Regions from separate parts of the Janthinobacterium sp. HH106 genome, predicted to be linked through region 1. Evidence: predicted binding sites of a transcription regulator. Region 1 holds the regulator's gene; each other region holds the start of a gene.
The links. Region 1 encodes HrcA, which represses chaperone genes, less so after heat shock. Its sites were predicted from a motif close to TTAGCACTCNNNNNNNNNGAGTGCTAA; they were not measured.
Positions count from the first base shown of each region.

Region 2: the regulator HrcA is predicted to act here: its motif matches at 5,289-5,315, upstream of rpoH (RNA polymerase sigma factor RpoH).
Region 3: the regulator HrcA is predicted to act here: its motif matches at 2,042-2,068, upstream of groES (co-chaperone GroES).

Region 1 is NZ_LRIC01000048.1:121,552-131,828, forward strand. It holds gene JAB8_RS18070 (hypothetical protein) at 1-335, opposite strand, end outside; gene JAB8_RS18075 (HAD family hydrolase) at 582-1,307, shown strand; gene hrcA (heat-inducible transcriptional repressor HrcA) at 1,425-2,441, shown strand; gene fur (ferric iron uptake transcriptional regulator) at 2,493-2,924, opposite strand; gene JAB8_RS18090 (outer membrane protein assembly factor BamE) at 3,121-3,762, shown strand; gene dapB (4-hydroxy-tetrahydrodipicolinate reductase) at 3,782-4,591, shown strand; gene JAB8_RS18100 (barstar family protein) at 4,600-4,926, shown strand; gene JAB8_RS18105 (CaiB/BaiF CoA-transferase family protein) at 5,040-6,299, opposite strand; gene JAB8_RS18110 (acyl-CoA dehydrogenase) at 6,299-7,480, opposite strand; gene JAB8_RS18115 (LysR substrate-binding domain-containing protein) at 7,640-8,536, shown strand; gene JAB8_RS18120 (VOC family protein) at 8,533-8,934, opposite strand; gene JAB8_RS18125 (DUF6597 domain-containing transcriptional factor) at 8,931-9,764, opposite strand; gene leuS (leucine--tRNA ligase) at 9,897-10,277, shown strand, end outside.
Region 2 is NZ_LRIC01000030.1:218,054-228,330, reverse strand. It holds gene JAB8_RS14060 (FAD-dependent oxidoreductase) at 1-1,035, opposite strand, end outside; gene JAB8_RS14055 (MerR family transcriptional regulator) at 1,240-2,181, shown strand; gene ftsY (signal recognition particle-docking protein FtsY) at 2,346-3,401, shown strand; gene JAB8_RS14045 (ATP-binding cassette domain-containing protein) at 3,410-4,153, shown strand; gene ftsX (permease-like cell division protein FtsX) at 4,150-5,070, shown strand; gene rpoH (RNA polymerase sigma factor RpoH) at 5,475-6,374, shown strand; gene JAB8_RS14030 (hypothetical protein) at 6,464-6,730, opposite strand; gene JAB8_RS14025 (hypothetical protein) at 6,908-7,360, shown strand; gene JAB8_RS14020 (antibiotic biosynthesis monooxygenase) at 7,357-7,704, opposite strand; gene JAB8_RS14015 (cytochrome P450) at 7,701-8,807, opposite strand; gene JAB8_RS14010 (helix-turn-helix transcriptional regulator) at 8,884-9,582, shown strand; gene JAB8_RS14005 (ABC transporter ATP-binding protein) at 9,579-10,277, shown strand, end outside.
Region 3 is NZ_LRIC01000016.1:48,531-58,807, reverse strand. It holds RNA gene ssrS (6S RNA) at 77-254, opposite strand; gene JAB8_RS08640 (cell division protein ZapA) at 309-620, opposite strand; gene JAB8_RS08635 (DUF904 domain-containing protein) at 620-883, opposite strand; gene JAB8_RS08630 (hypothetical protein) at 1,040-1,786, opposite strand; gene groES (co-chaperone GroES) at 2,311-2,601, shown strand; gene groL (chaperonin GroEL) at 2,652-4,301, shown strand; gene JAB8_RS08615 (hypothetical protein) at 4,485-4,994, shown strand; gene JAB8_RS08610 (MFS transporter) at 4,999-6,237, opposite strand; gene JAB8_RS08605 (PadR family transcriptional regulator) at 6,234-6,773, opposite strand; gene JAB8_RS08600 (GNAT family N-acetyltransferase) at 6,874-7,443, shown strand; gene JAB8_RS08595 (oligopeptide:H+ symporter) at 7,562-9,100, shown strand; gene JAB8_RS08590 (alpha-D-glucose phosphate-specific phosphoglucomutase) at 9,212-10,277, opposite strand, start outside.

The DNA.
Region 1 (10,277 bases):
GGGTAGGTATTGGTCACGCAAATCACCTGGGCCGTGGTCACGGTATAGCTCGATGCCTTGCCGGCGCCATTGGTAATCGTGCACACGGCGCCTTTTGGCTGTTGCGCGATGGTGATATCGTAGCGGTCATCGGTGCTGACCAGCTTGGTGAAAACAAAGGAAGTCTGGCCTGAGGTGACAGGCAGGCGTTCGCCGTCATTCAGCAGAATCAGGCCATCTTTTGCCAGATTGACGACTTGGCCGCTCAGATACAGATTGCCGCCGCTGCCGCCGCAGGCCGCCAATGTGACGGCGCAAGCCGCCGCCAGCATCGAGCGCAGGTACAAATTTTTCATACATTCTCCAAAACGAATTAGGTTGGGTAGCGCAACGCGGACGCTGGCGCCGCATTGGAATGGCGCCTATTTTAGTCTATCTGGCAAGCCGGATGATCTTGCCTTGTATCACCCTGTAACAATTTTTCGCCGGGAAGCGCCGGCCCGGCCCCATTTCATGGGGGCGCCGCCATGCCGGCGGCGGCGATCGGTGCGACAATAGCTGCGGGCTGCGCACCGTGACGCGGCATCTATATAGTGAGTTCCATGTCTCTTGCCCCTGTAAAACCTGCCGTGCCGCCCAAGGCCATCCTGTTCGACCTCGACGATACCTTGTGGCCCATCGCGCCCGTGATTGCCGCCGCCGAAACCCTGCTGCACGACTGGCTGGCCACGCATGCGCCCAAGGTGGCGCAGCAGTTTTCCATCGAGCTGTTGCGCCAGCACCGTCTGGCCATGCTCAATGAACAACCGCATTTCCATGGCAATTTGATCGAGCTGCGCCGCGCGGGATTGCTGACCGCCTTTGAGGCCGCCGGCGAAGATCCCGCCCTGGTCGACGGCGCCATCGCGCAGTTCCTGGCGGCGCGCCATCGCGTGCAGCCGTATGACGATGTCTTGCCCGGCCTGGCCTGGATGGGCCAGCGCATGCTGGTCGGCTCGATCTCGAATGGCAATGCGGACCTTGAAATTATCGGCCTGGCGCAGCATTTTAAAGTGTCGATTGCCGCCAGCGATTTCGGCGTCGCCAAGCCTGACGCCAGCATCTTCCTGGCCGCTTGCGCCGCGCTGGGCGTGGCGCCCCATGAGGCCGTGTATGTCGGCGATGACTTGTATTTCGACGTGACGGGGGCGCAAGGGGCGGGCATGCGTGCCGTGTGGATGAACCGCAAGGGCAGCGATGCCCATCTGGCCGCCGGCGTGCAGCCCGACGCCATCTGCGCCAACTTTGATGAATTGCTGCTGTGGCTGCAGGGGCAGCTGGAAGATTGATCGCCGTCGGACGGGCGAACGTGCATAATAGGCGCTGTTGATGCATGTTCGGCCGCTTTCGTTGCCGCTTGCTTAACAATATGCTTGTTTAAAGAATATTTGCTTACCTAAGACACCATGCAACTCGATACACGTGCCCAAACACTGCTGAAAGCCCTGGTCGAGCGATATATCGCCGACGGCCTGCCGGTCGGTTCGCGCGCCTTGTCGAAAATTTCCGGCCTCGACCTGTCGCCGGCCACGATCCGCAACATCATGGCCGACCTGGAAGAGCTCGGTTATGTGTCCAGTCCGCATACTTCGGCCGGACGCATCCCCACGCCGCGTGGCTACCGCATCTTTGTCGACACCTTGCTGACCGTCCGGCACCTGGACGAGCACATGGTGGAGTCGCGCATGCGCCTGCAGACGCCGCAGCCGCAAAAAACCATCGCCAACGCGGCGCAGATGCTGTCGTCGCTGTCGCAGTTCGCCGGCGTCGTGCTCAGCCCGCGCCGCGAATCCGTGTTCCAGCAGATTGAATTTTTGCGCCTGTCCGAAAAACGCATCCTGCTCGTCATCGTCGCTCCCGGCGGCGACGTGCAGAACCGTTTATTGCTGACGGAAGCCGACTATACGCCGGCGCAACTGGTGCAATCGGCTAATTACATCAACCAGAATTATGGCGGCCTGTCGTTCGACGCCGTGCGCGTGCGCCTGCAAGGCGAACTGCGCCAGTTGCGCGACGACATGGGCAGCCTGATGCAGGCGGCCGTGGAAGCGGGCAGCGAAGCGATGGCCGATCATAGCGATGACATGGTGATTTCCGGCGAGCGCAACCTGCTCAGCGTGAGCGATCTGTCATCGAATATGCATTCGCTGCGCCAGATGTTCGACATGTTCGAGCAAAAGACGGGCTTGATGCAGCTGCTCGACGTGTCGAGCAAGGCGACGGGCGTGCAGATTTTCATCGGCGGCGAATCGAACCTGGTGCCGATGGATGAGATGAGCGTGGTGACGGCGCCGTATGAAGTCAACGGCAAGATCGTGGGAACGCTGGGAGTGATCGGACCGACGCGCATGGCTTACGAGCGCGTTATCCCGATCGTCGACATCACGGCCAAGCTGCTGTCGAGCGCGCTCAGCCATCATTGATGCGGTTCAATGCTGCGCCGGCCGGCGCCTTGCGGGAACGGCCGGCGTGGGTCAGGCTGTTTTGTGCGGGCAAGCTGTCTTGGTGCAGTTGCCGTAGATGGCCAGGGCGTGTTCGGCGATCTTGAAGCCGCGCTCTTCGGCCACTTTTTGCTGGCGGATTTCGATTTCTTCGTCGAAGAATTCTTCGACCCGGCCGCAATCGAGGCACACCAGATGGTCGTGGTGGGAGCCTTCGTTGAGTTCGAAAATCGCCTTGCCGGTTTCAAAATGGTTGCGGTTAAGCAAGCCGGCTTGTTCGAATTGTGTGAGAACACGGTAGACAGTTGCCAAGCCGACATCCATATTGTCGGCCAGCAGAATCTTGTAGACGTCTTCCGCGGTCAGGTGGCGTACCGGGCTACTCTGGAAGATATCGAGTATCTTCAGCCGTGGCAGGGTGGCTTTCAGGCCGCTTGCCTTGAGATCACTAGGATTGTTACTCATGTTTGTTGCTCGTATGTGGGTCAGGTGCTTTATCATATAGCGTTTTGTCGGGGAGTGCCAAAATATGCTTTTTTTTGGCGGGCCGGTCACTCCTGGCGTTTTGTTCATCCAATTGAGGTCATTTATGCGCGTAACCCCGGCTGTATTGCCATCTCTCTGGCACCGTATTTCATTTCGAGCACCAGTCGTGGCAGGCATGGTCTGTGTCGCGCTGGCCGTGTCCGGCTGCGCCAACCGTGGCATTCTTGGCGAAAAGCCGGCAGCTGCTCAAAAAGAAGGCAAGGAACTGGTTCCCGAACAGGGCGCACAAACGACCACCATTACGCCGCTGCAAAAATTCATGTGGTTTTTCTCGCCCTACCGTCCTGACATTCAACAAGGCAACTTTGTCTCCGAAGAGATGCTGGCCCAGTTGAAAGTAGGAATGACGCGCGACCAGGTGCGTTTCGTCCTCGGCACTTCGCTGCTGACCGATATCTTCCATGCCGACCGCTGGGATTATCCATTCCGTCTGGCGCGGGGCAGTGGCGAAACCACTAGCAGCCGCGTGGTCGTGTACTTCGGCAAGGATGGCAAGGTTGAACGTTTCGAAGGCGGCAACTTGCCGACGGAGAAAGAATATATCGACCGCATCGCCGGTCCGTCGCCATTCGCCAAGGTCGCCAAGGCTGACGTGCCTGCCGCCGTCGTGCCATCGCCCGTGGCGCCGAGCGCCGTGCCGGTACCGGCCGATGCCGCTCCTGCCATTCCTGTGAGCAAGCCTGACGTTGCACCAGCACCAGCAACGGCGCCTGCCGCCGAGCCAGCACCGACGCCTGCCGCCGAACCCACCAAATAAGTTGTTGTAAGAGAATAAAATGACTGAACTGAAAATTGCCATCGCTGGCGCCAGCGGCCGCATGGGCCATATCCTGATCGAAGCGGTCAGCAACGCGCCCGACGCCGTGCTGACCGGCGCCCTCGACCGCGCCGGCTCGCCGAGCGTCGGGCAGGATGCCGCCGCCTTTCTCGGCAAGCCTGCCGGCGTGCTGATCGCGTCGGACCTTGCCGCCGGCCTGGCCAATGCCGATTACCTGATCGACTTCACGCGCCCCGAAGGCACTTTGCAGCACCTGGCGTATTGCGCCGAGCATGGCATCAAGATGATCATCGGCACCACCGGTTTCGATGACGCGGGCAAGGCCGCCATTGCCACCGCCGCCGAAAAGACGGCCATCATGTTCGCGCCGAACATGAGCGTGGGCGTGAATGTCACCATGAAGCTGCTGGAACTGGCCGCGAAAAGCCTGTCCGAAGGCTACGACATCGAAATTATCGAAGCGCATCACCGCTTCAAGGTCGATGCGCCATCGGGCACGGCCCTGCAAATGGGTGAAGTGGTGGCCGGCGCCCTGGGCCGCGACCTGAAGGAATGCGCCGTGTACGGCCGCGAAGGCGTGACGGGCGAACGCGATCCGTCGACCATCGGCTTTGCTACCATCCGCGGCGGCGATATCGTCGGCGACCATACGGTGCTGTTTGCCGGCATCGGCGAGCGCATCGAGATCAGCCACAAATCGAGCAGCCGCGTCACCTACGCCCACGGCGCCCTGCGCGCCGCGCGTTTCCTGGCCGACAAGCCGACGGGCCTGTTCGACATGCAGGATGTGCTGTCGCTGAAGAACTGAGGAAGACTATGGCCACAGCCATCCTGAATGGAAAAGACATCACCGATGAAGCGAGCTTTCACGCGCAATGCGTGCAAGCCTTCGGTTTCCCCGCGTTCTACGGCAACAGCATGGATGCCTGGGTCGATTGCCTCAGCTACTTGCGCGACGATGAAAACATGACGCAGTTCCGTTTGAAACCGAACGAAGTGCTGGACATCGTGGTGCAGGACGCTGACGCGATGAAGGCGAAAGTGCCTGATTTGCTGGAAGAAATCACATTTTGCATCGCCGGCATCAATGAGCGCTATGACGATTACGGTGAAAAACCGGCATTGAAACTGGTACTCAAGTGAATGGAATCGTAGGTCGGATTAGGCCCTGCGGGCCGTAATCCGACAACATTGTTGGCTGTGCAGGTCGGACTGCGCGCAAGCGCCAATCCGACCTACGTCCAGACGACCAACATTTACACCACCTTGCGCTCACGCAAGCCGTCAATCTCCGCACCGTCCAACCCCAGCCACTGCTGCAATACCTCGTCCGTATGCTGCCCCAGCAAGGGCGGCGGCAAGCGGTATTGCACCGGCGAGCCGGACAGGCGCACGGGATTGGCCACCAGCGCCACCGTGCCCGCCGTCGGATGCGGCATCTCCACTTTCAAGCCACGCGCCACCACTTGCGGGTCGGCAAAGACCTGGTCGATGCGGTTGACGGGGCCGCACGGCACGGCTTGCGCCTCGAACGCGCTGATCCACTCTGCCGTCGTGCGCATGACCGTGGTCTGGCGCATCAACGGTATCAACACCGCCCGGTGCGCGACGCGCTGCGGGTTGGTGGCGAAGCGTTCGTCCTGCGCCCATTCCGGGTGGCCGGCGACGGCGCAAAAACGCGAAAACTGTCCATCGTTGCCGATCGCCAGAATCATGTCGCCATCGGCAGTGGGAAAGTCTTGATACGGAACAATGTTCGGATGCGCATTGCCCATGCGCTGCGGCACCTTGCCTCCGCACAAGTAGTTGGCGGCCTGGTTGCCCAGCGCGGCCACTTGCACGTCGAGCAGGGCCAGGTCGATATGCTGGCCCAGGCCCGAGCGCTCGCGTTCGGCCAATGCGGCCTGCACGGCGATGGTGGCGTACAGGCCCGTCAGGATGTCCGTTTGCGCCACACCCACTTTTTGCGGTCCGGCGCCCGGCTGGCCATCGGGCACGCCCGTGATGCTCATCAGGCCGCCCATGCCCTGGATTAAGAAGTCATAGCCGGCGCGCGCCGCATACGGCCCATCCTGGCCGAAACCCGTGATGGAGCAGTACACGAGGCGCGGGTTGAGCGCCAGCAAGCTCGCCGCATCGAGGCCGTATTGCTTCAAACCATCGAGCTTGAAATTTTCCAGCAGCACGTCCGATTCGGCGGCCAGCTTGCGCACCAGGGCTTGCCCTTCAGGCGCAGCCAGGTCGATGCACAAGGAGCGCTTGTTGCGGTTGGCGCACTGGAAGTAGGCAGCCTCGGCCGTATCGCGGCCGTCCGCGTCTTTCAGATACGGCGGACCCCAGGAGCGCGTGTCGTCGCCGCGTCCCGGCTGCTCGACCTTGACGACGTCGGCGCCGAGGTCGGCCAGCATTTGTCCGGCCCACGGGCCGGCCAGCACGCGCGACAGGTCGAGCACGCGCAAGCCGCTCAACGGCGCGGGCCGCAGGGTGGAGGCGAGGGTGGAAGCCAAGGCGTCCATCAGTTGCTGAAGGCGGCGATGCCGGTGATGGCGCGGCCGATGATCAGCGCGTGCACATCGTGCGTGCCTTCATAGGTGTTCACCACTTCCAGGTTGACCAGGTGGCGGATGACGCCGAACTCGTCGGAAATGCCGTTGCCGCCCATCATGTCGCGCGCCATGCGGGCGATGTCCAGTGCCTTGCCGCAGCTGTTGCGTTTCATGATAGAGGTGATTTCCACGGCGGGCGAGCCCTCATCCTTCATGCGGCCCAGGCGCAAGCACCCTTGCAAGCCCATGGTGATTTCCGTCAGCATGTCGGCCAGTTTCTTTTGCACCAGCTGGTTCGCAGCCAATGGGCGGCCGAATTGCTGGCGGTCCATCGTGTACTGGCGTGCCTTCAGGTAGCAGTCTTCGGCCGCGCCCAGCGCGCCCCAGGCGATGCCGTAGCGGGCGCTGTTCAGGCAAGTAAATGGACCTTTCAGGCCGCGCACGTCGGGGAAGGCGTTTTCTTCCGGGCAAAATACTTCATCCATGACGATTTCGCCGGTGATGCTGGTACGCAAGCCCACCTTGCCGTGGATTTCCGGCGCCGACAGGCCTTTCCAGCCTTTTTCCAGCACGAAGCCGCGGATCGCGCCTTCATCGTCCTTGGCCCAGACGACGAACACGTCGGCAATCGGGCTGTTGGTGATCCACATCTTGGCGCCGGAGATACTGTAGCCGCCCGGCACCTTGCGCGCGCGCGTGACCATGCTGCCAGGGTCGGAGCCGTGGTTCGGTTCCGTCAGGCCGAAGCAGCCGATGAATTCGCCCGTCGCCAGTTTCGGCAGGTATTTCTGCTTGGTTTCTTCGTTGCCGAAGGCATTGATCGGCACCATCACCAGCGATGATTGCACGCTCATCATCGAGCGGTAGCCCGAATCGACGCGCTCGACTTCGCGCGCGGCCAGGCCGTAGCAGACGTAGTTCAGGCCGGCGCCGCCGTATTCTTCGGGTATCGTCGTGCCCAGCAAGCCCAGCTCGCCCATTTCGCGGAAGATGGCGGCGTCCGTGCGGCCATGGCGGAACGATTCGAGTACGCGTGGCACCAGGCTGCCCTGGCAATAGTCGCGGGCCGCTTCCAGCACGGCGCGTTCGTCGCCCGTCAGTTGTTCTTCCAGCAGCAGGGGGGAATTCCAGTCGAATACGGTTTTGCTCATCACAGGCCTCGCAGGTGAGCGCCGGTGATCGGCGCAAGATTGAATATGGCTCATGGTAGGTTTTTGCCTAGCCTTGCGCAAACGATTTTTTTGCACCCAGACATGCGTGATGCGCATATCTTGCGGCATACTGGAGCCTTTCACCGGCCCGATACCCCCATGTCACGCAAAATTCCCATGCTGCAAGCGCTAAATTGTTTCGAAGCGGCCGCGCGCCACCAGAGCTATACGCATGCGGCGCGCGAACTGTCGCTGACGCAAAGCGCCGTGTCGCGGCAGATATCTTCCCTGGAAAGCTTTCTTGGCGTGCAACTGTTCCAGCGCACGCGCCATGGCGTGCTGCTGACCAGCGCCGGCGCCGCATATGCGCGCCAGATCGCGGCCCGTCTCGACGGCCTGGAGCGCGACACGCTCGACACCATGGCGCGCCAGGGCGGCGGCGGGGCGCTGCAGCTCGCGTCCGTGCCCACGTTTGCCACACGCTGGCTGATGCCGCGGCTGTCGTCGCTGGCCGGTTTGCACCCCGATATCGTCGTGCATATCGATGCCTATACAAAGCCGTTCATGTTTGCCGATACGGAATACGACGGCGCCTTGTACGCGGGCACGCCCGAGCAGCTGGCGCGCTGGCCCGGCACGCGCGCCACCTTGCTCATGCACGAAGAAATCGTGCCTGTCGCCAGCCCGCGCCTGTTGGCGGCGCGCAGCGCCTGGCAGCCGCAGGATTTATTGGAACTGACCTTGTTGCAGCAAAGTACGCGCCCGGGCGCCTGGCGCCAGTGGTTTGACGCCATGCAGGTCGATGGGGAACTGGCGCGCTACGGCGCCCGCTATGAGTTGTTTTCCATGCTGGCCATGGCGGCCGTGCAGGGGCAGGGCGTGGTCTTGCTGCCCCGTATGCTGGTCGAAGCGGAACTGGCGCGCGGCGAGCTGCGCATCGCATGCGAGCGCCCACTGCGCGGCCAGCGCGCGTATTACCTGATCACGCCCGAGGCGGCACATGAAAAAATGGCCTTGCAGCAGTTCCGCGTATGGCTGCAAGACGAGGCGGCCTAGACGACCTTGGCCGTATCGAAGTGTGGATTGTCGATCAGGCCGATCTGGTTGCCGAAGGGGTCGAGCAATTCCACCGTGCGGATGCCGTCGCCCACGTCCGTGATCGGATGGTGCAGGCTGCCGCCCAGCGCCACGATGCGTTCGACTTCCTGCTCGATGCCATCCACGCCCCAGTACGTCACGCTGCCCTGCGTGCCAGGCTGGCCGTCCGGCAGCAGTCCCAGCTCGAAGCCGCCGATGGCAAAGCCGACATAGAACGGCTGGTCGAAATACGGTGCCGTGCCGAATACCTGGCTGTACCAGGCTTTGGCCTTGTCCAGGTCGGGGACGGGATAGGTGACGGTACGCAAGCCCTTGATCATGTTCTGCTCCTGGTGAATGAAGAATAACGCCATCATGCCACCGGCGTGCGCGTGGCGATTGGAAAAATGGAAGGCGCTCGCGCGCGCCGGCCCGCCAGCCACGCGTCGGGCGAGCTGCGGGCGAATTCCTGGAAGTCGTGGATCAGGTGCGACTGATCGAAATAACCATATTGCAAGGCCATCTGCGCCCAGTCCTGCTGTCCCGCCACGCTTTGCATGGCCTGGCAGGCGGCGCGGAAACGGCAGATGCGGGCAAACAGCTTCGGGCTGATGCCCACTTGCTGGCGAAATTGCAGCGCCAGGTGCTGGCGCGACACGCCCAGCTGCTGCGCCAGTCCATCCACGCGCACCTGCCCCGATGCCGCCTCAATGGCCGCGATGGCATGGTCGGCCGCGCCGGCCTGGCGCCGTGGCGGCGCGGCACGCAGGCGCAGCAGCAGATATTCTTGCAAAATGGCAATTCTTTGTGCGTTGGACAAGGGCTCGCTCCATAGCGCGTCACCGAGGCGCGCCGCCAGCTCGCGGCCCCATAGCTGCTGCAATCCCGTGCGGCCATCGCTCAGTTCGCACAAGGGCAGCTGGAAGAAGCGTGCCGCTGCGCCCGGCTTGAAGCGGGCCGCCACCGTCTGCACCAGACCCTGGCTGACGACGGTAATCGGCGCCGTCATCATGCCCACGGCAAAGCTGGCGTCCTGCTGGTCCTGGCACAGGATGTCGATGCAATTGTCGGGCAAGACCTGGTGCGTGAAGGGCGTGGCGCCCGTCTGCACGCGGCAGGTCCAGACGCAGTCCAGCCAGGGGCGCAGGGCGGGGAGGGGCGGATATTCCTGGTAGATGATCATGGCCGGCTTTGATGCAAAGAACAAGATTGCCCATATATTACACAGCATAATTGTGCGCTTGCCAAAATTTGCCGGCCCGGGCCGCCAGCGCGCCGCGCTATCGGGCGGCGACAACCAGTATAATGCTCGGTTCATATCCACTATTGGCCGCACATCATGCAAGATAAATATAGTCCCGCCGACGTCGAACAAGCCGCCCAATCGCACTGGAAGGCGATCGACGCCTATAAAGCCGTCGAACACGACCCGCGTTTCCCAAAAGGCAAGTATTTTGCCTGCTCGATGCTGCCTTACCCTTCGGGCAAGCTGCACATGGGTCACGTGCGCAACTATACGATCAATGACGTGATGTACCGCTACCTGCGCATGAACGGCTACAACGTGCTCATGCCGATGGGCTGGGATGCGTTCGGCATGCCGGCGGAAAACGCGGCCATGGCCAACAACGTGCCGCCCGCGCAATGGACGTATTCGAACATCGCCCACATGAAGCAGCAGATGGAATCGATGGGCCTGGCCATCGACTGGTCGCGCGAA
Region 2 (10,277 bases), on a different contig from region 1:
CTGCAGCTGGTTCAGCAAATAGTGCACGCATACCTGCGGCGATTCGCCCTCCTGCGCGGCCGGCCGGCCCTGGTAATTCCAGGCCGACCAGGCGCGGCGGCGCTGCGGCAGGCAAGACGCATCCGTATGCAGCACGGCCCGGTTCGGCTGGTAGCGCACGGCTTCAAGCACGGAGCGCTCGTCGTCGCGGATGTCCGCCAGCAGGGCCAGCGACTGGTCGCTGTGGCAAGCGAGTACCACGTGATCGGCATGCTCGACGCCGGCCGCCGTATGCAGCTCGACCATGCGCGCGCCCCCGTGAGCCTGGCGGCGCACGGCCAGCACGGGGCACGCGAGGCGCTGCTGCGCAATGCCTGCCAGCAATTTTTCCACGTACACGCGCGAGCCGCCCCGCACCGTGCGCCATTGCGGCCGGTCGCTCACTTGCAGCAAGCCATGGTTGTGGCAAAAACGAATGAAGGTGGCCAGCGGAAAGGCCAGCATCTGGCGTGCCGGACACGACCAGATACAGGCAGCCATGGGCAACAGATACCAGTGGCGGAACTCCTCGCCATAATTGTGCAGATCAAGGAACTCGCCGAGCGACATGGCCGGCGCCGGCACGCTGGCCATGGCCAGGGCGCTGGCCTGGCGGTTGAAGCGCAGGATGTCGCGCAGCATGCGCAGGAAGGCGGGGCGCAGCAGATTGCTGCGCTGGGTGAACACGGTATCGAAATTGGCGCCCGCCCATTCCAGCACGCGGGCATCGGACGAGGTGCCCAGCGGCATCTTCACGGAAAACGACATGTCGCTGTCGGCCGCCTCGACACCGAGTTCCTCAAACAGCTGCACCAGGTTCGGGTAGGTGGCGTGGTTAAACACGAGAAAACCCGTGTCGACGCCATGCGTGACGCCATCGAGCGTGACATCGACCGTGTGGCTGTGGCCGCCAAAGTAATCGCCCGCCTCGTACAAGGTGACGTCCTGGCCCGCTTGCGCCAGGCGATAGGCACATGACAATCCTGCAATTCCTGCTCCGACGACGGCAATTTTCATGAATACACCTGTGTTAAGTTTGTCCTGGACAAAACGAGCCTCATGGATAATCGATGAAATATTGATTTATGTCAATGAGCGCCCTCGGCCGTTCCACAACTTATACGTCGGCAATTTCCAATCGGATTCAGCTATTTGGTCCGGGGCGGCGGAAGGCGTAAAATGCACTCCACGTTCTTTTTGGCATGCGAGCAAGCCCCTGGTATGGATACTGACCTGCAACCTACTTCCGCCTTCAGCATCAGCGATGTCGAGCGCGATACCGGGCTGGCCAAGGAAACCTTGCGTGTCTGGGAGCGCCGCTACGCTTTTCCCCAGCCTCAGCGCGACGCCTTTGGCGAGCGCAGCTACCCGGCCGAGCAAGTGCAGAAGTTGCGCATGGTCAAGCGCCTGCTGGACCTCGGCTTTCGTCCGGGAAAAATCATGCAGCACAGCACCGTGCAACTGCAGCAGCTGGCCAGCGCCGGCAGTGCGGCGCCGTCGACGCCGCCTCCGCAGCTCGAACACTACCTGTCGCTGTGCCGCGGCCACCAGATGGCGGAACTGGGTGAGGCCCTGCGTCAGGCGCTGGCCGTGCTGGGCTTGAAAGCGTTCACCATCGACGTGATCGCCCCCCTGACGGGCATGGTGGGCGAGGCATGGGCTTGCGGCGACCTGGCCGTGTATGAAGAGCATTTGTATAGCGAAACCTTGCAAACGGTGATGCGCCACGCCATCTTTTCCCTGCCGCAGGCAAGCAGCCCATCGACGCGCACGCCGCGCATCGTGCTCAGTACCTTGCCGCAGGAGCGTCATGGCCTGGGGCTGCTGATGGCCGAGGCGCTGTGCGCGGCGGCGGGCGCCCATTGCATGTCGATGGGAGTGGAAACGCCGCTGACGGACATCGTCGCGGCCGCCCGCGCGCAGCGGGCCGATATCGTGGCGCTGTCGTTTTCCAGCGCCAGCAAGCAGCGGCAGACGCGCGACAGCCTGCAGCAACTGCATGCGAACTTGCCGCCAAGCATGGAATTGTGGGCAGGGGGACGCAGTCCCGTGCTGTACAAGCAGCCCCCTTCTTTCCTGCATGTGCTGGACTTGCGGCAAGTCGACGAAAGCATCGCCGACTGGCGCCGCCGCCACCAGGCGCTGGCCCTGCAAACGCATTGAACCCGTTGAAAAGCGCGACAACTGCGGCGATCTCCGTGGATAGGCACGCAATGTTGCCAATCGAACAGTAAAGCATGAAGGGCCGGGCGCGCTCTGGTAGAATAGCCCGTAACACAGTGTCCGGCGCCGCCGGGCCTTAGGTCAGCACCCGCCACCACACATCCATGTTTAGTTTCTTCAAGAAAAAAACCATCGCTCCCGAGGCCGCACCAGCCGAGCCCCTCGTCCTTCCCGCCACGCCGCCCGCACCGCAGCCTGCCGCTACGCCCCTGAGCGGCGCGCCGGCCGAGCTCGTGCCAGTGATCGTGGCCGCCGAACCCGAGAAAAAATCGTGGATGACGCGCCTGAAGGCGGGCCTGTCGAAAACCTCGAACACCTTGTCCGTGCTGTTCGTCGGCGCGAAGATCGACGACGCCCTGTACGAAGAGCTGGAAGCGGCGCTGCTGATGTCCGACGCCGGCATCGACGCCACCGAATTCCTGCTCACGGAATTGAAGAAAAAGGTCAAGGAAGACAAGCTGCTCGACGCAGCCGCCGTCAAGGCCGCGCTGAAAGTGCTGCTGATCGAGCTGCTCTCGCCGCTGGAAAAGCGCTTCGAGCTGGGCCGCCACAAGCCGCTGGTGATGATGATTTCCGGCGTCAATGGCGCGGGCAAGACCACCACCATCGGCAAGCTGGCCAAGCACATGCAGTCGAACAACCAGTCCGTGCTGCTGGCCGCGGGCGACACCTTCCGCGCCGCCGCGCGCGAGCAGCTGATGGTCTGGGGCGAGCGCAACAACGTTACCGTGATTTCGCAGGAATCGGGCGACCCGGCCGCCGTGGCCTACGACTCCGTGCAATCGGCGAAGGCGCGCGGCATCGACGTGGTCATGGTCGACACGGCCGGCCGCCTGCCGACGCAGTTGCACTTGATGGAAGAATTGAAGAAAATCAAGCGCGTGATCGGCAAGGGCATGGAGGGCGCACCGCATGAAACCCTGCTCGTCATCGACGGCAACACGGGCCAGAACGCCCTCACGCAAGTGAAGGCCTTCGACGATGCCCTGCAGCTGAGCGGCCTGGTGATCACCAAGCTGGACGGTACCGCCAAGGGCGGCGTGCTGGCGGCGATTGCCCGCGTGCGCCCCGTGCCCGTGTATTTCATCGGCATCGGTGAGAAAATTGAAGACTTGCAGCCTTTCGTGGCTGCCGAATTTGTCGAAGCGCTGCTCGGATAAGCCTATACATGATTGAATTTCAGCACGTCTCCAAGCAATACTCCCCCGACGCCGTGGCGCTCAGCGACATTTCGCTCAGTATTGCCAAGGGCGAGCTGGTCTTCCTGGCCGGCCCGTCCGGCGCCGGCAAGTCCACCTTGCTGAAAATGATCGCCGCCATGGAACGCCCCACGTCGGGCAAGCTGATCGTCAATGGCCAGGACATGGCGAAGATCAAGCCGGCCGGCGTGCCGTTTTTGCGCCGTAACATGGGCCTGATCTTCCAGCAACAAAAACTGCTGAACGACCGCTCCATCCTGGCCAACGTCATGCTGCCGCTGCTCGTCGTCGGCGCGCATAAAGTTGCCGCCGAGCAGCGCGCGCGCGCCGCGCTCGACAAGGTGGGATTGCTGGACCGCGCCATGGCGCGTCCGCTGTCGCTGTCGGGCGGCGAGCAGCAGCGCGTATCGATCGCGCGCGCCATCGTCAACCGGCCGCAGATCATTCTGGCCGACGAACCGACGGCCAACCTGGACCGCGCCAGCGCCAACAAGGTGCTCGACGCCCTCAAAGCATTCCACTCGGTGGGCGTGACCTGCCTCATTTCCAGCCATGACGAACAGATGCTCGACGCCGCCGCCCGCGTGATCCACCTGAAGAACGGCCAGCTGGTCGCCATCGACAAGGCCACGCAGGCGCCCGTCTTCGCGCCACCCGATCCCGATTTCGCGCCCGCCCCCGACCAGGACGATGCGCAGGGAGAACAGGCATGAGAGGCTGGTTCCGTCAACACCGCTTCGCGCTCGGTTCGGCGCTGATTCACTTGCGCAAGTCGCCAGGCGGCTTCCTGTTGAACGTGCTCGTCGTCGCCATCGCCCTGTCGCTGCCGTTCGCCGGCTTGACCATGCTCGACAATGTGCGCCCCATGTCGGAACAGATGTCGGTCGACCCGGAAATCAGCGTCTTCCTGAAGATCGACACGCCGCGCGAGCAAGCCGTGGCCCTGGCCAGCGCCATGCGCAAGATCGTCGGCGAGCAAAAGGCGAAGATCGTCTTCATCCCGCGCGAACAGGCGCTCGATACGCTGAAGAACAAGAACGGCCTGGCCGACGTGCTGAGCACCCTGGGCGACAATCCCCTGCCCGACAGCTATGTGCTGAAACTCGACGCCTTCAGCAGCGCCAGCGAAGCGCAGGACGTCGATGCCGTGGCGGAACAGTTGCGCCACCTGCCCGGCGTGGAATCGGCGCAAGTCGATTCGGCCTGGGTCAAGCGCCTGGCGGCCCTGCTGGGCGTGCTGCGCCTGGTGCTGCTGCTGCTGGCCATCACCCTGGGCGTGGCCGTCATCGCCGTGGTCTTCAATACCATCCGCCTGCAAGTGATGCAGCAGCGCGATGAAATCAGCATCTCGAAACTGATCGGCGCCACCGATACTTTCATCCACCGCCCCTTCTATTACACGGGTGCCCTGCTGGGCCTGTGCGCCGGTGCGCTGGCGCTGGGCGCCGTGGCGCTGGCCTTGCAGCCGCTCAATACCGCGATTGCCGAGTTTGCACGCCTGTATGCGTCCGAATTTCAGCTGGTGCCGCTGGCGCCGCTGCCGATGGCCGGCTTGCTGGCCGTCAGCGCCGGCCTGGGCCTGATCGGCGCCTTCCTCTGCGTACAGCGCCACCTGGCGCGCCTGAACTGACCTTCCTTTCCATGGCGGCGCTCCTGGCGCCGCCATGCGCCTCGCCATCCCCATCTGCTGTTATCTTGATATTTAGCAAGTATTCTTAAGGCTCGCTTCAGCCAGAGGCCGTAGACTGGCCATGTTGTCGTAAAGCGCTATCTCGCGCTGTTCAGAGATATATATCAAGCATTAAATCACCATAGCATTTAGGCTATCAGGACGATTAAATGTGCTGATTGGCACTCTCAGGCAGAGAGTGCTAATATAGGGACATACCAACAGCAGAACCGCCATGGACGCCAGATGAAGATGGTGCCGCGATCTGCAAAGTGCAAGACCGAATACGCAAAACAGAACAGACAATCGGGCCACATCGTGTGATGTGGCCAACTGGAACAAAGCAAGACTACGAGGGAGAAAACATGACTATGATGTCCGCAACATCCGCATTGGTTCCGACCAAAAGTAATGCGCTGGGCCTCGGGTTCACTGGCAATCTGGGCAATATCGACGCCTATATTTCGGCCGTGAACCGTCTGCCCATGTTGACCCACGACGAAGAAATTTCGCTGGCGAAACGCCTGCGCGAAAAAAATGACCTGGCCGCCGCGCAAGAGCTGGTGCTGTCGCACCTGCGCCTGGTGGTCTCGATTGCCCGCGGCTATCTGGGCTATGGCTTGCCGCACGCCGACCTGATTCAGGAAGGCAATATCGGCTTGATGAAAGCCGTGAAACGTTTCGATCCGGACCAGGGCGTGCGCCTGGTGTCGTACGCCATGCACTGGGTGAAAGCCGAGATGCATGAGTACATCCTGAAAAACTGGCGCCTGGTCAAGGTCGCGACGACGAAGGCACAGCGCAAGCTGTTCTTCAACCTGCGCAGCCACAAGACGGGCCTCGATGCGATGACGCCGAAGCAGATCGATGCGCTGGCCAAGCTGCTCGACGTGAAGCGCGAAGAAGTGATCGAAATGGAAACGCGCTTGAGCGGCCGCGACATCGCGCTGGAGTCGCCGACCGACGATGAAGACGACAAGTTTTCGCCGATCGCCTATCTGTCGTCGGAGCAAAGCGAGCCGACCAAGGTGCTGGAAGCGGAACAAGTGACGCGCCTGCAATCGGAAGGTCTGGAAACGGCCTTGTCGAAGCTGGACGCCCGTTCGCGCCGCATCATCGAAGCGCGCTGGCTGGCCAACGACGACGGCTCCGGCGCCACCTTGCACGCGCTGGCGGAAGAGTTCGGCGTATCGGCCGAGCGCATCCGCCAGATCGAAGTGGCGGCGCTGAAGAAAATGAAGGGCGCGCTGGCGGCCTACGTGTAATCGCAAGCAATGCCGCAATGCAAAAGGCGCCGCAAGGCGCCTTTTAGTTTTATAAATGATATTTATCAACAGATAAACATTGTCAGCCCTTATGCTGCAGCCAAGCCCTTGGTGATCAGCTCGGCGACCAATTCATTCAGATCCGCGCCGCGCTCCTTGGCCAGGGTCTGCAATTGCAACACCAGATCGCTGTTCAGCTTGACGGCGAACGGCACCAGGCCCAGCGCCTGATCGCGCTTGCGCTGCTCGCGGCGGTCGACGACCACCGCTTCCTTACCGAATGCACCGGCGCCGGGAACATTCATCTTTCCCATCAGTTTCTTGGCATCGCTTTTGGCCAGGTCGGTTTTTTTCATGGTTGTTTCCTGATTTTCAAAACAGCCATTCTACGCAGTAATCGGCGCGCCGCGTGGCCGGCGCGTCAATTCATCGGCAGCGCGCCAATAGTGCGCCAGAAAAATATCATTTTGTTATTATCATTTTCATCCCACGCGTGGACGCCACGCCGGGACGCTTCACCTGAAAGGAAAAACATGCACTATCTACATCAATCGTACCGAACGTGGTTGTTCCCCCTGTTCATCGCCTGCCTGGCCGTGCTGGCGGGCTGCGGCGCGGCCGGCAGCGCCGGCGACGCGGAAAACACGCCGCGCAGCGTCACCCACGTGCTCTCGCCGGGCGAACAGGTCGCCATCACGGCCACCGATACCCTGAAACTCGAGCGCGTCAACGACAGCCGCTGCCGCAAGGGCGCCGTGTGCGTGTGGAAAGGCTACGTCAGCTACAGTTTCAGTTTGCTCAACAGCGCGGGCGCCACCGACATCGTCTTGTCCGAGTCCATGCCCGGCGCCGCCAGCTCCGTGACCGTCAACCACCTGACGTTCACCCTGCTCGACGTCGATCCGGCCACGCCGCCCGCCCTGGACGCGGCCGCGCCCACCTACCGGGTCAAGGTCAAGATTACGCAGGGCGCGCTGCCCCGCTAAATACCGTGGCGGCGCTGGCTGTCGGCAGGCGCCTGCTGGCGCTCCAGCATGCCGTAATCGCGCACCACGCCGGCGATGCGCAACCGGTAGTCGTCGAACACACCGTGCCTGCCCGCCGATTGCGCCGCGCGGTGCGCTTCCAGCTGCCGCCACTGCGCCAGTGCCGCTTCGTCGCGAAAGAAAGACAGCGACAGCAGTTTGCCAGGCTCGCTCAGGCTGCTGAAGCGCTCGATGGAAATGAATCCATCGACGTCAGCGAGCAAGGGACGCAGCGCGGCCGCCAGATCCAGATACTGCTGGCGTCCTTCGGCGCTGGGCCAGACTTCGAAAATCACGGCAATCATGCTATTTCTCCAGTGCTGAAAACGGGGATGCGGGCATTCAGCGAAGACCGGTACGACCAGGCCAGCGGCATGTCTTCCAGCCCGTCGGCCCATGCCTGCAGGCATGCCGTGGCAATCGTCTGCGCGATGGACTGGCCCGGACAGGCGTGGCGGCCATGGCCAAAACCCGACTCCGCCTGGCCGGCGCTGGCCAGCACGACGACGATCGTCTGCCCGGCCGGTATGCGCACGCCGGGCAATTCCACGGCATCGGCCGTGTAGCGGCGCGTGTTGTGGATCGCGGGATCATGCTGGCTGACTTCGCGCAGCATGGCCGGCCACAGCAAAGGCGCAGCACGCACTTGCGCGGACAACTGCGGCTGCGCGCGCAAGGCCACGACTGCATTGCCCAGCAAGCCGGCCGTGGCGTCACACGTCTGCGACAGCAAGCCCACGAGGTTGGCCAGCACGCCGCCAGACGCCCGCCAGCCGACGGCATCCGCCCCGGTCACGATGTCGTGCAGCAAGCTGCCGGGCAAGGCATCCGCCTCGCGCAGCAATACGGTAAAACCGTGCAGCAAGGCATCGGCCGCTTGCTGCGCGCCGGCCAATTCTTTCCCATTGCTCAGCGGCGACAAACAGGCGACAAAGTCGCGCGTCCAGGCGGCCAGCGCCGGCCATTGCGCTGGCGCAAAGCCCAGCAAGTCCGCCATGGCGAACAGGGGCAGCTCAAAAATCGCCTCGTTCAGCTGCGCGGCGCTGCCGGGAACGCGGTCGCCGGCAAACTGCATCACCCGTCCGTGCAGGCGAGCCAGGTCCACCTGGCCCAGCGCGCGCGCCAGCACCTGTTTCGGCACGGCATGCCGCTCGCCCTCGTTCATGCGCACCAGTTCGGCAAAGATGGCGCCGCACGGCGTGCCTGCCAGCGTATCCGGTACCGGTTGGCCTGCCGGGCGCACGCGGCAAGCAGGATGCTCGAGCACGGCCCGCACGCCGGCCGCGCCCGTCGCCAGCCAGCAATCGAGCGACGCCTCGAAACGCAGCGGCGGGCCTTCCGCCAGGCGGCGATAGTAGTCATACGGCGCCGCGTGGGTGACGGCGGAAAAAGGGTCGGCGAGCGGCATGCGCATTCCATTGCAGTGATGTGGGGACACGAGTATGCTGGTCCTTCCACCACAACACTTCGCCCACGGACGAATCATGGATGACAAACTTCCCTCGGCCGACATGGGCCTGGCGCAACTGGCCGGCGCCATCGCCGAACCGGCCCGCGCACGCATGCTGTGCAGCCTGCTCGATGGCCATGCGCGCACGGCCACGGAATTGTCCACCTTGGCCGAGGTAGGCGCCTCGACGGCCAGCGCCCATCTGGCGCGCTTGCGCGACGACGGTTTGCTGTCGATGCTGGCGCAGGGCAAGCACCGCTACTACCGTCTGGCCAGTACGGAGGTGGCGCGGGCGCTGGAAGCGCTGCTGGTGGTGGCCGGCGTGCCCGCAACGCCGTTTACACCCTCCACGCCGGACCGCTTGCGCCATGCGCGCACCTGCTACGACCACATGGCCGGCACGGTCGCCGTCGCCATGCACGACCAGTTGCACGCGCAAGGCTGGCTGCTCGACGATGATGGCGAAGGCGAATATTGCCTGTCGGAAGCGGGTGCGGCCGGCATGGCGGCGCTGGGCATCGACGTGCCGCAATTGCAGCGTCAGCGCCGCCGCTTTGCCTGTGCCTGCCTGGACTGGAGCGAACGGCGCGCCCACCTGGGCGGGGCGCTGGGGGCGGCCCTGCTGCAGCTGGCCCTGCGCCGGCGCTGGGCCGAGCGCGAACTCGACAGCCGTGCCCTGCGCCTCACGCCCGATGGCGAGCGGCGCCTGCTGGCCGCCCTGGGGGCACCATGATCAGCTTCGAAGGTTTGTCCAAACAATACGGCACGTTCGAGGCCGTCAAGCCGCTGACCTTACAAGTGGGCAAAGGAGAGGTCTTCGGCTTCCTGGGCCCGAATGGGGCCGGTAAAACCACCACCATCCGCATGCTGATGGGCATCCTCGTGCCCAGCAGCGGGCGCGTGCTGATCGATGGCCTCGATTGCCACCGCGATGGCGCCGCCGTCAAGCGCAAGGTGGGCTACCTGCCCGACAATCCCATCTTCTACGATTATTTGCGGGGACGTGAAATCCTGCAATTCGTGGCCGAAATGCATGGCTATCCACGTGCCGAGGCGGCCACGCGCACGGCGCGTCTGCTGACGGAATTCGGCCTGGACGAGGCGAGCGAGGATTTCGCCGTCAATTATTCGCTGGGCATGAAGAAAAAGCTGGGCCTGGCGTGCGCGCTGATCCACGATCCCGCCGTGCTGATCCTCGATGAACCGATCAACGGCCTCGACCCGCGTGCGTCGCGCGACGTGCAGGAACGCCTGCTGCGCATCGCCGCGGCCGGCACCACCATTTTTGTGTCCACGCATTTGCTCGACATGGCGCAAAAACTGTGCAGCCGGGTTGCCATCATCCACCGTGGCGCCCTGGTCGCCACGGGCAGCCTGGACGAGATCCGCCAGCAGCTGTCCAGCGACGGCAGCCTGGAAGACCTCTTT
Region 3 (10,277 bases), on a different contig from region 1:
GGTCAAAGAATAAAAGCGACAGGCGTAAAAAAACGGCTGCGCATGCTGATGCTGCAACCGTTTTTTGTACTGCAAATTGGGCCCCGCCTGTGCCGCTATGCCGGCATCCCGAACCAAACGGTTCAAGGTGGTCACGTTAGTTCAATTTCGGGTTCGTCGAACGAGCGACGCTCACTCCCATCAAACAAAATTCGCAACCGATGCGCATAAATGGTTCAAGGAATATATGGCAATCGCGAACACCGCAGGGTAGACCCAAGTTTACTCCTTTGATCGCGCATCGCAAAGACAAATCGTACCGTGTCCGCTTAAAAAAGGTTTTCCTGGGGCGTCAATGCGCTATCCAATACTGTGTGCATGGCCGAGATCTTTTGCTTCACTTCCAGGATCGTCAGTTCCGACAGCGGACCTTGCGGCGACTTCACGGAAAGGAATTCCGCGGCCACGCCCAGGGCGGCCAGCACGGCGATGCGGTCATTGCCCTTGACCTTGCCCGCGTCGCGGATGGCTTTCATTTTGCTATCGAGATAGATCGCCGCTTCGCGCAGCGCGCGCTCTTCGCCGTCGCGGCAGACCATGCTGTAGGACTGGCCCATGATATTGACATCGACACGCGGCATTACGCTTCCTTCTCGTTCTCGGCAAGATAGGCGCCTGCCTCCGAAGCGGCTTGCTCCAGGCCGGCTTGCACCAGTTCGGGAATTTTTTCCAGCAACGCCTCGACCCGCTCCTGCGCCTCGCGCATGCGCTGCACATACAGGGCGTTCTCGGCGGCCAGCGCGGCATTGTCCTTGCGCAGTTGCGCGTTTTCACGGCGCAGCGCATGGGTCATTTCGGCCAGCAGGCCTATTTTGTCGGATAATTCGTTGAATTCGGAAATCATCCCGCCACTATAGGGCGGACGCTCCATGGGCGTCAATCGAATCACGCCGCTGTCACACATATTTACATCAATGCAGGTCAGTTGCCGTGAAATACACGCTTTTTCCGGCGCGTTTCGCCATCTGCACGCATCCGCCGGCGCCGCGATGGCAGCGTTTTACTCGTCGACGTAATCGGGTTCGATATCGAGACCGCCATAGCGGTTTTCGCACGAGCGGCGCGTCAATTCCTGCTTGCCGCTCTTGCCATCAAGCACCATCGTCAAGTCGCGGCAAGTACGGTGGTAGCTGCCAGGTTTGGCGTCCGTCCGCGAGGGCGTCAAAGTGACGCGCAAGGGCACGGCATTGCCCAGCCCCTTGTTGCTCCATTCACGGCTCTTGCCATCCTCTTCATCTTTCAAGGTGCGCACGGCGGCCGTCAGCAAGGATTTCTGTTCCTTCGCATTCAGCTTGGCGATGGTCACGTCGGACAGGAAGGGCGGATACACGACGGGCGCCGGGTCCTTGCCCTGCACATCCCAACGGCCGCTGTTCTGCGAGCACGTACGGCGGCTCAGGTCTTGCGACTTGCCGCCCGCCGTGACGACGAATTTCAGGTCGCGGCAGATGTGCGCCTTCAGGCTGTGTTCCGTCATGCCGGAGTTGCTGAAGTTATATGTGACTTTCACCCGCACGCCACGGTCGCCGCCGTTGTCCCACACATGCGCTTCCTGGTCGTCGTCGTCCTTGTTGAGGTCGTTGAACAGCTCGTTGAGCAGCATGTCCTTTTCCAGCGGCGTCAGGGTCGCCACGGTGATCTCGTCGAGAATCGTGGGCGTTTGCGCGGCGGCATTGCCCAGGCAGGCGAGGCCGACGAGGGCGGCACCGAGCAGGCGCAGGGCGGGACGGGAAAGAGTCGATGGCATGGTGTGCTTTCTGGTACAGGGGAATATTGATATGCAATTGCAATCATCTTATCAAAGTCCATAGCAAAACTCTGTTTCCTGTGCGTACAGGAACGCCGTTCGCCTGATGGGCATGCTAGAGTCGCGCCTGTTGCTGACGCCCGGGAACGAGGCTTGCGTTTGCGCAAACCCTGCGTAAATGCAGGCTGCGTAGAACGTCCAAGCTTATCTTCCCGGAGAATAAGCCCTTGAATAAGCCCCCTACCGTCCCTATAATTAGCACTCGTTAGTAGAGAGTGCTAACAAACTCTTTCGTAGCAATCCTCAAGACATGATGGTGTCTGCCGGGCAACAGCAGGGAACGCTACGCGGCGGGCGACGCCGCGATGCCACCACTGCCCAGCGCCGGCATGCACCCGATGCCATGGGGTTTGCTTGACCGTTGCGGGCTGCTTTCAACGGCGGTCACTGAAAGCACGCCTGGCGCTGTGCCAGGCATGTATTCATTTAGCAACACCTATCCATTGAACTTTAAGGAGTTTTGTATGAATCTGCGCCCATTGAACGATCGCGTCATCGTCAAACGCCTCGACCAGGAAACCAAGACTGCGTCCGGCCTCATCATTCCTGATGCAGCTGCTGAAAAACCGGATCAAGGCGAAGTCCTTGCCGTAGGCAATGGCAAGATTCTCGACGACGGCAAAGTCCGTCCTCTGGATGTCAAAGTGGGCGACCGCGTCCTGTTCGGCAAGTACGCCGGCCAAACCGTCAAAGTTGACGGCGATGAGCTGCTGGTCATGCGCGAAGAAGACATCATGGCGATCGTCGTCAAGTAATTGTTTCCACGTTGTAGACAGATACATCCCGAAACTCAGGAGAATTGAACATGGCAGCTAAAGAAGTAGTATTCGGCGACGCAGCGCGCGCCAAGATGGTCGAAGGCGTCAACATCCTCGCCAACGCAGTCAAAGTCACCTTGGGCCCGAAAGGCCGCAACGTGGTCCTGGAGCGCTCGTTCGGCGCCCCTACCGTCACCAAGGACGGCGTGTCGGTAGCGAAAGAAGTTGAACTCAAAGACAAGCTCATGAACATGGGCGCGCAAATGGTCAAGGAAGTGGCTTCCCGCACCAGCGACAACGCTGGCGACGGCACCACCACCGCGACCGTGCTGGCACAAGCCATCGTGCGCGAAGGCATGAAGTTCGTTGCCGCCGGCATGAACCCGATGGACCTGAAGCGCGGTATCGACAAAGCTGTTGCAGCGACCGTCGAAGAACTGGCGAAAATCGCCCGTCCTTGCACCACGACCAAGGAAATCGCCCAGGTTGGCGCGATCTCGGCGAACTCGGACTACTCGATCGGCGAGCGTATCGCTGAAGCGATGGAAAAAGTCGGCAAAGAAGGCGTGATCACGGTAGAAGACGGCAAGTCGCTGAACGACGAGCTGGACATCGTTGAAGGCATGCAGTTCGACCGCGGCTACCTGTCGCCATACTTCATCAACAACCCAGAGAAGCAAGTTGCCGTCCTGGACAGCCCATTCGTCCTGCTGTGCGACAAGAAAATCTCGAACATCCGTGACCTGCTGCCGGTACTGGAACAAGTCGCCAAGGCTGGCCGTCCACTGCTGATCATCGCGGAAGACATCGAAGGCGAAGCGCTGGCTACCCTGGTTGTGAACAACATCCGCGGTATCCTGAAAACCTGCGCAGTGAAAGCACCAGGCTTCGGCGACCGCCGCAAAGCCATGCTGGAAGACATCGCTGTCCTGACGGGCGGCCAGGTGATCGCTGAAGAAGTCGGCCTGACCCTGGAAAAAGTGACCCTGGCCGAACTGGGCCAGGCGAAACGCATCGAAGTGGGCAAGGAAAACACCATCGTCATCGATGGCGCCGGCGAAGCTGCCTCGATCGAAGCACGCGTGAAACAAGTGCGTGTACAGATCGAAGAAGCGACCTCGGACTACGACCGTGAAAAACTGCAAGAGCGCGTGGCCAAACTGGCTGGCGGCGTTGCCGTGATCAAGGTTGGCGCAGCCACCGAAGTCGAAATGAAAGAGAAGAAAGCCCGCGTTGAAGATGCACTGCACGCCACGCGCGCTGCCGTGGAAGAAGGCATCGTGCCAGGCGGCGGCGTAGCCCTGCTGCGCGCACGCGCCAACATCACGGTCAAGGGCGACAATCCTGATCAAGACGCTGGTATCAAGATCGTCCTGCGCGCAATGGAAGAGCCGCTGCGCATGATCGTGCAAAACGCCGGCGAAGAAGCTTCGGTCGTCGTGGCAGCCGTCCTGGCTGGCGCGGGCAACTACGGCTACAACGCTGCCAACGGCACGTATGGCGACATGGTGGAAATGGGCGTTCTGGACCCAGCCAAAGTGACCCGTTCGGCGCTGCAAAACGCCGCTTCGATCGCTTCGCTGATGCTGACGACCGACTGCATGGTCTGCGAAATCGCTGACGACAAGGCAGCCGGCGGCATGGGCGGCGGCATGGGTGGTATGGGCGGCATGGGCGGCATGGACGGCATGATGTAATCCAGGCGGCCGCGCGCGCAGGCGACGGCGCGCGCAGCCGCCACGCCGGGACGGGACAGGCAGACCAAAAGCTGCTTGCGCCTGCCCGGCAGCCCCGAGAGCCATCTTCCACGGAAGGTGGCTTTTTTTCGTCTTGCTTTTTAGAAATTTCAACGATTGCCCGCCTGCACGTTTTGCTTTAGCATGGCCGCCATCGTCCCTCTTTCTCACGCCACCATCATGCAGCCACGCGCCTCTTCTTCCAAAACCACCATCATCGCCGGCATCCTGGCCGGCTTGCTGGCCGCCGGGCTCGGCGCTTTCTACCTGCACCAGCAAGGCGCGCCGCACGGCACCAATGCCCCGGCCGCGAGCAGCCAGGCGGCGCCAGAACAGAGCGCGCGCGCCGTCGATGCGCTGATGGCATTGCCGGAAATCAAGGCCTGGTCGGCGCATATCGAAAAGGCTTCGGGCGGCCGCGCCCACGGCGCCGTGATGGAAACGTCGCCCGACGTGCGTCTCATCGATGGCAAGCCCTACTATGACCTGAACTTTGTGGAAAACACGCCGGACGCGGCGCACCGCTGGGAGAGTTTCGTCGTCTCCCAGGATGGCAAGCGCATCCTCGTCGACGACGTCGTCAGCGGTGAGCTGATCAGCCTGGAACAATGGCGCAAGGACAATGCGCCCATGCAGCGCATCGCCACGCAGTAATCCCCTACGCCGGCGCGCCCTGCGGCGGCGCGCCGCGCACGCGCGCCACCCACCACACCGTCCACAGCGACAAGCCCGCCGCCAGCCAGCCATTGATGCCGTAGCCGCTGATGTGGCCGGCCGCATCCGTCTGCAGGGTCAAGCCGCCCAGCCAGGCGCCCAGGCCGCTGCCAAAGCTTTGCAGGGCCGAATTGGCGCTGAGAAACGCGCCCCGCTTGTGCGGTTCCGGGATGGTCGTCAGCAGCGCCTGCAGCGGCACCATGCGGCCCGAGACGAGAGCCATAAAGAAGGGAAACGCCAGCATCAGCCCCAGCAACGGCAGCTGGGGCAAGTGCGTCATGAACAGCAGCGGCGCAATCGACAGCAGGGACACCCAGCGGTACACCTGCTGCTTGCCGGCCCGGTCCGCCCAGCGGCCGATCAGGCGCGCCGTAAAGATCGTGGCGCAGCCGCCCGCCAGATACACCCAGGTGACATCGGCCGGCGCCAGCCCCATATTGCCCACGAGCACGGGCGAAATGAAGGGAATGACCAGCATGCCTGCCGTCATGTTGACAATCGACAAGGAGAACGCTTTCAGGTGGCGCCGCTCGCGGAACAGCGCCAGCAGGTTCGGCAGCACCTGGCGCAGCGGCGTGGCAGCCGCGCCCATGTGCGCCGTCAGCGAGGGCAGCACGCGCGCCGCGCCCAGCCAGACCAGCAGCGACAGCACGACCAGCAGGAAAAACGGCGAAGCCCAGCCAAAGTGCGCGGCCAGCACCACGCCGATGGGCACGCCGCCCACGGCCGCCATGGCAAACGAGGTCATGACGATGCCGGTGGCCGCGCCGCGCCGCTCGGAAGGAATCACGTCGCCGATGATGGCCATGACCATGGCGCCCAGCACGCCGCCCGTCAGCCCCGCAAACGCGCGCGACCACAGCAGCACGTGGAAGTTCGGCGCCAGCGCGCAAGCGAGGTTCGACAAGGTGAACAGGCAAAACATGGTCAGCAGCAGCTTCTTGTGGTCGAAGCGGTCGATATACGTGGCCGCCAGCAAGCCGGACAGGCCCGCGCACCAGGCGTAGGCCGAGACGGCGCCCGAGACGGCGGCCGGGCCGATGTGGAAAGCCTGCATCAGCTGGGGCGCCAGCGGCATCATCACCATGAAATCCATGATGACGGTAAATTGCGTCAGCGCAAGCAGCCACAGCATCGTGCGCTCGCGCGCCGGCGTCAGCAAGGGAACAGGCGCGGCCGTCATGCCAGCGCCTCGATATCGGTACGGGCCTGGCGCAGGATGGCGCGGATGGCATCGAGGCGCCCGGCATCCGGCTCGCCCGCGCGCCCGCGCGCCAGCACGGCCGCCTTCAGTTCGTGCATCAGGTGGCGCAAATCGTCGTCCGCGCTGGCCGGCGCATCGACCCTGGCGGCAATCGCGTCGACATAGGCGCGGTTCGCCTCCAGGAAACCCCGTCCCTCGGGCGTGATGCTGTGCAGCTTCTTGTTGCCATCGAGGCTGACGGCCACGTAGCCGTGGCCCACGAGGCCGTGCATGAGCGGATAGATGGCGCCGGGACTCGGGGCATACGCGCCGCCGGCGCGCTGTTCGATGGCCTTGATGATGTCGTAGCCGTGGCGCGGCTTGTCGGCGATCAATTGCAGCACCAGGTAGCGCAAGGTGCCCGCGTCAAACATTTTCGGTCCGCGGGCAACGGAATGGCCAGGCGTGCCTGGCGCATCGCCCTGGCCATGGGCTGCCGCGCGCACGGGGTGCATCCCGTGCAGAAGATGGAACATGATGATTCCTTAAGATATATCGCAATAAGATATATCTTATGGTCGAAAACGCAGCAACGCAAGGTTTACTTTCTGGCATCGAAGCCCGATACTCGCCCACATGTCCGCCATCATTGTCCGCCCCCTGACGCCCGACGACGTTGCCGCCTACCGCGCGCTGCGCCTGGCCGGCATCGCCGAACTACCCGCCGCCTTCTGCACCACGCACGCGGCGGAGGGCGGCTTGCCGCTGGCACGGATAGCCGAGCGCTTGCGCATCACGCCCCACCAAATAATATTTGGCGCTTTCGACAAGGATCAATTGATCGGCATTGCCGGCCTGCGCCGCGAACCGATCGCCGTCGTGCATGACAAGGCCAGCCTGTGGGGCGTGTACGTGGCGCCGCAGGCACGCGGGCATGGCGCGGGACGGCAACTGCTGCAGGCAGCCATCGCCCATGCCTGCGCCATTCCCGAACTGGCCCGCCTGCGCCTGGCCGTGGCGCAGGACAACCACGCGGCATTGACCCTGTACCTGGGCTGCGGCTTTACCGTGGAGGACAGCCCCGCGCCGGATGGCATGCTGCAACTGCAGCTGTTGCTGCCGCGCCCGGCGTGTGCAAGTGCAAGCGCAAGTGCCGAAAGTAATGTCTTTATGAAAATCAATACCTTACAAATCCCTGCGAAATAGCGGACAGGCCGTTTTTTCTGTTGCAAGCAAACGCGGCAGGCCTTAGCATCGCGGCTTACAAAAAAAACTTGGGGGAGAGCCAATGTCATCGGCCGAGACACAAACCGCCACAGGCAAAATGCCGCGGCAAATACCGTACATCATCGCCAACGAAGGCTGCGAACGCTTCAGCTTTTACGGCATGCGCAACATCCTGACGCCATTCCTCATCAGCACCCTGCTGCTGATGATCCCGATCGACCAGCGCACGGGCGAAGCCAAGCACGTGTTCCACACCTTCGTCATCGGCGTGTATTTCTTCCCGCTGCTGGGCGGCTGGCTGGCCGACCGCTTCTTCGGCAAGTACAACACCATCTTCTGGCTCAGCCTCGTGTATTGCGCGGGCCACGCCTGCCTGGCCCTGTTTGAAAACAGCGTCAACGGCTTCTATTTCGGTCTGTTCCTGATCGCCTTCGGTTCCGGCGGCATCAAGCCGCTCGTCGCCTCGTTCGTCGGCGACCAGTTCGACCAGACCAACAAGCACAAGGCCAAGCTGGTGTTCGATCTGTTCTACTGGATCATCAACTTCGGCTCCTTCTTCGCCTCGCTGCTGATGCCGATGTTCCTGCGCGATTTCGGTCCGTCGATCGCCTTCGGCATTCCCGGCCTGATGATGCTGGCCGCCACCATCGTCTTCTGGATGGGCGCCAAGAAATACGTGCACGTGCCGCCTGCGCCGCCGAATCCCGATTCGTTCACCCGCGTGGCCCGCACGGCCCTGCTGGCCCGCGTCGACGGCGGTTCGCGTCCCGGCCTGTACGTGGCCTACGTGGGCGTGCTCGGCGCGCTGTACGCGTTCTACAGCATTCCCGAATGGGGCTTCGTGATTTCCGCGTGTACCGCGCTGGTCTTGCTGCTGGCCTTCGGCAGCATCGGCACGGCCATGCAGCTGGAACGCGCGCGCGGCATCCACCCGGACGAAGCCGTCGAAGGCGTGCGCGCCGTGCTGCGCATCCTCGTCATCTTCGCCCTCGTCACGCCGTTCTTCTCGCTATTCGACCAGAAGGCCTCGACCTGGATCGTGCAGGCGAACACCATGGAAAAACCGAGCTGGTTCCTGCCGGCGCAGATGCAGGCGCTGAACCCGATGCTGGTGATGCTCTTGATCCCGTTCAACAACCTGGTGCTGTACCCGATGCTCAACCGCTTCGGCCTGGAAGCGACGGCCCTGCGCCGCATGACGGCCGGTATCGGCTTTTCCTCGCTGGCGTGGATCGTCATCGGCTTGCTGCAGCTGGCCCTCGACAGCGGCAACGCCGTCTCCATCATGTGGCAGATCCTGCCGTACGCCCTGCTGACGTTCGGCGAAGTGCTGGTCTCGGCCACGGGCCTGGAGTTTGCGTACAGCCAGGCGCCCGTGTCGATGAAGGGCGCCATCATGAGCTTCTGGAACCTGTCGACCACGGTGGGCAACCTGTGGGTGCTGATCGTCAACCGCAGCGTCATGAATGAAGGCGTGATCGGCAAGATCGCCGAGAGCGGCATCAGCGTGACGGCTTTCCAGATGTTCTTCTTCGCCGCCTTTGCCGCCGTCGCCATGCTGGCCTTCGGCCTGTATGCGAAGCGCTACAAGATGGTGGACAACTACCGCCAGGCGGCTGTCCCGGGCAAGGCGTAATCATACAAGTAGGTCGGATTAGCCCAAAGGGCGTAATCCGACAACGCTGCTGACAATGTCGTCGGATTACGCGTGGCGATGCCACGCTAATCCGACCTACGCGCCCTTTTTTTACGTCGTCACCGTCGGCGCGTCGCGCCCCGTGCGTGCGCGGATCTGCGCCACTTGCTCGGCCACGGCGATCAATCCCGCCAGCGCTTGCTGGGTCGGGATGTCATGCTGCGCGGGATCGGCCTCGTAGCGCTCCAGGTACAGGCGCAGGGTGGCGCCCTCGGTGCCCGTGCCGGACAGGCGCAGCACGATGCGCGCGCCGTCCGTCATGACGATGCGGATGCCCTGCTGCGTCGCCACGGAACCGTCGACGGGGTCCGTGTAGCTGAAATCGTCGGCCAGCGCCACCGTGTAGCCATCGAACTGCTGGCCCGGCAAGGCGGCCAGCCGGCCGCGCACGGCCGCCATCAGCTGCGCCGCGCCAGCGCTGTCGATGTCTTCATAGTCGTGGCGCGAGTAGTAGTTGCGGCCATAGGTGGCCCAATGCGCGCGCACGATGTCTTCCACCGATTGTTTTTTCTCCGCCAGCAGGTTAAGCCAGAACAGCACGGCCCACAGGCCATCCTTTTCGCGCACGTGGTTCGAACCCGTGCCGTAGCTCTCTTCGCCGCACAGGGTGGCCATGCCGGCGTCGAGCAGGGTGCCGAAGAATTTCCAGCCTGTCGGCGTCTCGTAGCAGGGGATGCCCAGCGCGCTGGCGACCCGGTCGGCCGCGCCCGACGTCGGCATCGAGCGGGCGATACCCTTCAAGCCCCCACGGTAGCCGGGCGACACGGTGGCGTTGGCGGCCAGGATGGCCAGGCTGTCCGATGGCGTGACGTCGAAGCGCCGGCCGACGATCATGTTGCGGTCGCCGTCGCCGTCCGAGGCGGCGCCGAAGTCGGGCGCATCGTCGCCGGCCATGCGCGCGATCAGTTCCTGCGCGTTGACGGGATTCGGGTCCGGATGGCCGCCGCCGAAGTCTTCCAGCGGCACGCCGTTGATGACGCTGCCCTTGGGTGCCCCCAGCATGCCTTCCAGGATGGCCGTCGCATACGGGCCGGAAACGGCGTGCATGCCGTCAAAGCAGATGCGCAGGCCGCCTGCGAACAGGGCGCGGATGGCGTCGAAGTCGAACAGCTGCTGC